One region of the Metabacillus hrfriensis genome, then DNA from elsewhere that is predicted to be linked to it. Evidence: riboswitches for the same ligand, from Rfam matches in the RefSeq annotation. Region 1 holds a riboswitch; the other holds the start of a gene.
What was found. A riboswitch is a leader RNA that binds a small molecule or an ion and turns the genes downstream of it on or off. The one in region 1 is predicted to bind lysine.

Region 1 (3,426 bases):
CCGCATCTATGCTTTACTGGGCTGGTAAAAGCCTTGCGCGCAAATATCCTGCAGAATCTATAGAGGAGCTTATTGCTTTCTTTTCATTAGCCGGCTTTGGAACTCTTTCATTGGTACATAAGAAAAAAGATGAAATGGAATTTCAGCTTGACGGCGAACTGATCAAAACAAGATTCAAAACAATGAAAGAACCTTCTTTTCAGCTTGAAGCGGGATTTCTGGCACAGCAGGTGCAGCGAATGAACAAGCAGATAACAGAAACCTATGAACAAGTAAAAAAACGTGCGGATAAAGTGCACTTTACAGTGAAATGGGATTACAAAGACATGGAATTTGACAACGATTAAAGGGATGGGTATTCATGATACCCACCCCTTTTTTATCTTATTTACAGCACTTTTGCAGGCTGCTGTGATAATTCAAAGGCATCATGCAGCACTTCTACCGCCTTCACCATATCATCATGGCTGATAACAGTTGACACTTTAATTTCAGACGTGCTGACCATTTTCACTTCAATACCTTCTTCGGCAAGAACATGGAACATTTCTGCCGCCACACCCGGATTTGAGACCATGCCAGAACCGACGATGGAAACTTTTGAAAGACCGCCTTCTGATTCTATTTTTTCAAAGCCAAGCTCGGATTGATAGGTTTCAAGTACATGAACGGTTTCTTCCACATCACCTGTTTTCACAGAAAAGGAGAGTGATGCCAAACTGCTGTCTGTTGAACTTTGAATAATAATATCCACATTAATTCCGTGGCTTGCAAGTGTCTTGAAAATAGTAGACAGGGTTTTGAGGCCGCTTGGCAATCCGCTGACCGTGATTCGTGATACTTGATCTTCAAACGCAATTCCTCTTACAACTAAATTCTGTTCCATCTTTGTTTCCTCCTCAATTAAAGTGCCTCTTTCTTTTTCTGAGCTTGATCTGACTTCCAAAGGAACTCCGTAATTTTTTGCAAATTCAACAGCACGGGGGTGAAGTACACCTGCGCCAAGATTGGCAAGCTCGAGCATTTCATCATATGAGATGCCGTCTAACTTTCTTGCACTTTTTACAAAACGCGGATCTGTCGTAAATACACCTGTTACATCTGTATAAATATCACATTTATCTGCTTTAAGAGAAGCTGCCAGTGCAACAGCTGTCGTATCTGAACCGCCGCGGCCGAGCGTCGTTATTTCCTGTCCGTCTGCAAGTCCCTGAAAGCCTGCAACGACAACAACTTTTCCTGCTTGGAGCTGCTCATTGATTTTATCTGAATCAATCCCTGAAATTCTCGCATTGCTGTGGACATTTTCAGTCTTTATGCCAGCTTGCCAGCCTGTATATGAAACAGCATCGTATCCTTGTGCCTGAAGAGCCATAGTCAAAAGAGAAATCGTTACTTGTTCACCAGTTGATAGCAGCATATCCATTTCGCGTTTGCTTGGTTTTTGAGTGATTTCCGCTGCCAGGGAAACTAAATGATCCGTTGTTTTCCCCATTGCTGAAACAACAACTACGACATCATTCCCACTATTTTTTTCCTCGATTGCTCTTCTTGCAGCATTCATAATTTTTTCTGGAGATCCAACAGATGTACCTCCAAATTTTTGTACAACTAAACCCATATCAGCCTCTCGCCTTTCCTATTATATTGATCGTCAGCAGGTAAAAGGGAGAATCTCAGAAAACGCAAAAAAGCAATGAGATTCTCTATCTCATTGCTTGCATAAACGAATAATGGAACTTCATTCATACAATGAGATAGCGCTCCAAGAAAAATACATCTTCTTGACAATTTTACGTCTATTAAACGCAAAACCAGCAAAAGAAAGAAATGGCTCTTTATTTGCTTCGGCGACTCTCCCCTTTCACCCATCTTCAAAGGAATCCATTTTCCTCAGAAGGGCTACTCTTGAAGTTCGCACCTCTACCATCATTTAACGAACTAAACGATCTGGTTATGAAATTAGTTAGAATTGTAGCAAAGAATTTGTCTTTGTGCAATCTATTCTTTCAATTTTTCTGCTATAAGCTGTGCCGTGTTTGCCGGAATCCCTGCGGCCATCAGCTCTTCCAGGGTGGCTTCTTTCATTTTTTTAACAGAACCGAAATGCTTGAGCAGAGTCTTGCGCCGTTTTTCCCCGACTCCAGGTATATCATCCAAGATCGATTGAAAGGCCGTTTTTCCTCTTGTCTGCCTGTGAAAAGTAATCGCAAAGCGATGCACTTCATCCTGGATTCGCTGCAGCAGATAAAACTCCTGGCTGTTGCGTTCAAGTTCAATAATAGTCGGAGGGCTGCCGATCATTAAATTAGAAGTCCGATGTTTCTCATCCTTTACTAGTCCTGCGACAGGGATGGATAAACCGAGTTCATTTTCCAGTACATCTTGAGCTGCAGCCAGATGCCCTTTGCCTCCGTCAATGATAATCAAATCAGGAAGCGGCAGCTCCTCTTTTAGCACGCGCGTGTATCTTCTGCGGACAACTTCACGCATGGACTCGTAATCATCTGGTCCCTGAACTGTTTTAATTTTGTACTTGCGGTACTCTTTTTTGGCAGGCTTACCATCTATGAATACAATCATCGCAGATACAGGGTCTGTCCCTTGTATGTTTGAATTATCAAATGCTTCAATTCTTGCCGGTGTATAGATGCCCATTTTTTCACCAAGCTGATCAATTGCTTTGATTGTTCTTTCTTCATCACGCTCAATGAGTGAGAATTTTTCTTTTAAAGCGATTTTGGCATTCTGATGTGCAAGCAATACCAGATCCTTTTTCTTTCCGCGTTTAGGATGAATTGCTGAAACGTGAAGGAGCTGTTCTGCCATTTCATTATCAACGCTTTCAGGCAGCAGAATTTCTTTAGGCAGAATATGATTGTTCTTGGAGTAAAATTGGCCAAGAAACGTTAAAAATTCTTCATCCGGCTCCTGGTACAGCGGGAACATGGCAATATCACGTTCTATCAATTTGCCCTGACGGATGAAGAAAACCTGTACGCACATCCATCCTTTATCATAGGAATAGCCAAACACATCCCGATCGACAAAATCGTTCATCGCCATTTTCTGTTTTTCCATGGTTGCATCAATATGGGCGATGGAATCACGATATTCCTTTGCCCGTTCAAAATCCAGATTCTCAGCAGCAGCCAGCATCTTCTTTGAAAGTTCTTCTTTAATCTGCTTGAAACCGCCTCTTAAAAAACGGGACATCTCATCGACCATTTGACGGTTTTGCTCTTGTGTTACCTTATAGACGCACGGTGCCAGACACTGACCCATATGATAATAAAGGCAAACACGGTCTGGAAGCGTTGAACATTTTCTAAGCGGATAAAGCCGGTCCAGCAGTTTTTTCGTCTCTCTTGCAGCCTGTACGTTAGGATATGGACCAAAGTATTTCCCATTATCTTTTTTGACATT
Region 2 (3,426 bases), 620 kb from region 1:
TGTAACAATCACCCAAACAGAATAAATACAGGCTAGTGAGGCGATGATTCCGTCTTTTACTCTTGACCCTTTAATAAGATCATATGTCTCTCCTTTGGCAATCAGCTTTAAGAAGAAGATAGACGATACAAGGTATGGGAAAAGATAGGCAAGTGTAGCTGATGTTGTTAAGAATGTATAAGCTTCACTGATGGTTCCGGAAATCGTTGAGAAAATAAAGATTTGAGACATTAAATTCGTTATTATCAAAGCATTTTTCGGACTTCCCTTTTTATTTGTTTTAGCAAAGAAAGCAGGGAAAATACCTGATTTTGCAGCCTGGTACGGCACTTCAGATGACAGCAGAATCCATCCGATCGTTGATCCAAACAAAGATACGACAGCCAATAGTGCCATTGCATTTGCACCGGCATCGCCAATAATGACTGAAAGAACATCAACAAAAGGCTTGTCAGATGACTGCAGCTGATCGTGCGGCAGAACGCCCATTGTGATAAGTGTGATAATCATATAGATAAACACAGCAATAATTAGGCCAGTGATGGTCGCTCTTTTTACATCACGCTGAGAAGACGCGCGTCCTGACAGAATGACTGCCGACTCTATTCCTACGAATGCCCATAAAGTCGAGATCGCAGCAAATTGAACTTGATTTGTCAGCCCGTAAGTCACACCAGGCTCTGCTTCCACCGGGAAATAAAATTCTCCAAACGCTGCTGACTCCAGTGCAAATAAACCAGCGATGATGAAAAGCATAAAACCGATTACTTTTGAAGCAGTAGCCACAAAATTCAATTTGCCTGCACCGCTCAAGTTCGTTAAAAGAATGGTATGAGTGCCCCAAAGCAAAATGGTACAAACAATAAATGTAACGGCTCTTCCTAATTGAACATCCTGCGAACCAATTGAAAAAAGAATAGATTCGTCGGACATAATAGGAAAGAATGTAGAAAGGTAGCCTGCGAAGCTTGTGATGATCGCGACATTGCTGATCCAGTTTGCGACCCAATATCCCCACACCATGCTGAATCCGGCGACTTTTCCTCTTTTGGGAGTATCAAATAAAGCTTTAGCATAGCTTTGCGGACCTGCTGTAAGATCAGGTCTGCGGATTGATAAATTTCCGAATACAAGTGCAATCATTAAAACACCTAATCCGGTTACAAGCCAGGCGCTTGTGACGCCAAGCGGACTTGCGGTCTGTGCCAGTGTGCTTGGCAGCATAAAAATTCCGGAGCCCACCATATTTCCTACTACAAAGGCTGTTAAAAGCCAAAATCCCCATTTTTTCTGTTTCACTGCTGAAACCTCCTATAAATAGAACCATAATGTTATGGCTGCATAATTAGTGTGTGTATTTTTTGAAGAAATGGATCATTTTTGACAAACAAAAAGCGCATGGAACAAGTCCATGCGCAAAAATACACAAAAAACTCACTCAAAAATCTCATGATAGCACTCCACAGATTCTCTGTGGCAGTCCAGTACCTATTCGATACAGTCCCAGCAAGAAACAAAGTGGCTGTTTCAAACTTCGGCACCAAGTCCTTTCGAATTTACAGTCAACAGCTCCACTAGCCTCTTGCAATCTACTCTTAATTGGTGCAACCTCTACCTCACCGAGATTATAGTGAGGATTTATAGTAAAAATAATATTTGAATAAAATAAAACTACCAATTCAGCTTCCTTTTGTCAATGGAATTCATGTATTTCTAAATTTTCCCTAAATAATATTGGCCGAATTTCATTTTGCAATTCATGGATAAATCAACTATAATTTACAAAGGCAGCGTTTTCTTTTTACTGATAAATAATCTATTAAATTGAGATGGAAGAAGGGTTCATAGTGAACTTAGGATTCGGCGAAATTATGTTGATCGTTTTTGTTGCATTGCTTCTTTTCGGACCGAAAAAATTGCCTGAATTAGGTAAAGCTGCAGGCAAAACGCTACGAGAGTTTAAGAATGCTACTAAAGGTCTTATGGACGACGATGATGCAAAATCAGATAAACAAATTAAATAAATAAAATTCGTAAAGGCTATGACACTTCGTCATGCCTTTTTCTTTTGTTTTTAGCCGGTTGAATTGTACAAATTTTTCGTTAATTGTTTTATAATGACAAGTGAGGGATTATTTAGTGTCCCGAAATACATAACAGGGGGAATGGCGATGAAAGCTGCTACGTATGCTGAAACGTGGGATTTAGATGTGTTTTTTGAAGGTGGAAGCAAATCTGTTGCCTTTAAAAAGTATTTAGAGGAGCTTGAAGTTGATGTTCCTTCATTTAAGGTGCAGGCAGAGAGCATCAAAGTACCTCAAACAAAAGAAGACAGCATCCTTTTAGGAGAGGTTCTTGAGAAATTTCAGGGTATTGCAAAACGGATGAGACAGGCAGGAGCTTTTGTCGGGTGTCTGCAGGCTCAGGATACAAATGATAAGCATGCCTCCGTGCTCCGGGGGAAGGTTACTCAACTCAGTTCTCAGTTTCAAAATGCTTTGGCAGCCTTTGATCAAAAGCTCGTTCAAGTTGACGATGCGGTTTGGCCTGAGCTTGTAAATGCTGATGCCTTGACTGAATTAAAATTTGCCTTGACCGAGCGCAGGAACAGAGCAAAAAACAAACTGCAGATGGAGCAGGAAACACTGATCAATGCCTTGTCAGTGGACGGCTATCATGCGTGGGGACAGCTTTATGATACTCTCGTCTCCAAAGTGAAAATACCATACAAAGAAGATGACAAAGTACATGAATTGTCTGTAGGCCAGGCAGCCAATAAATTCTCAAGCGCGGACAGATCAGTCAGAAAATCTGTGTTTGAAGAATGGGAAAAGGCGTGGGGAAGCGGTGCAGATTTATTTGCCCATACGCTGAACCATTTATCTGGTTTTAGACTGAATGTATATGAAAAGCGGGGCTGGGACGATGTTCTGAGTGAGCCGCTTGAAATCAACAGAATGAAACGCGAGACCCTTGATGTCATGTGGAAGGTGATTTCTGAGAATAAACAGCCGCTTGTAAGCTATTTAAAAAGAAAAGCAGATTTGCTTGGTGTCGAAAAGCTTAGCTGGTACGATCTCGATGCACCGATTGGCGGGGAAGAAGCGAAGGTCAGCTATCAGGAGGGAGCTGAATTTATCTTAGATCAATTCAGCCACTTTGGAGAAGAACTGACTTCATTTACAAAAAAAGCATTTGAGAACCGCTGGATCGAGGCTGAAGATCGTCCGGGAAAAGCTCCGGGAGGTTTTTGCACAAGTTTTACCGAAAGTGACCAGTCCAGAATCTTCATGACATTCTCCGGCACCCCGTCAAATATCGCAACTCTTGCCCATGAGCTGGGCCATGCCTTCCATCAGCATGCAATGGCGGGAGTGCATCCGCTTAACCGCAATTATGCGATGAATGTAGCTGAAACAGCATCAA

Region 2: linked by a shared signal. The riboswitch ahead of QLQ22_RS21975 (amino acid permease) and the one ahead of QLQ22_RS18900 (aspartate kinase) in region 1 are both predicted to bind lysine.

Annotation. Positions count from the first base shown of each region.
Region 1 covers NZ_CP126116.1:3,797,175-3,800,600, forward strand. The annotation lists gene QLQ22_RS18895 (YslB family protein) at 1-347, shown strand, start outside; gene QLQ22_RS18900 (aspartate kinase) at 389-1,621, opposite strand; lysine riboswitch at 1,751-1,934, opposite strand; gene uvrC (excinuclease ABC subunit UvrC) at 2,002-3,426, opposite strand, start outside.
Region 2 covers NZ_CP126116.1:4,416,051-4,419,476, reverse strand. The annotation lists gene QLQ22_RS21975 (amino acid permease) at 1-1,299, opposite strand, end outside; lysine riboswitch at 1,446-1,622, opposite strand; gene QLQ22_RS21970 (twin-arginine translocase TatA/TatE family subunit) at 1,848-2,024, shown strand; gene QLQ22_RS21965 (M3 family oligoendopeptidase) at 2,172-3,426, shown strand, end outside.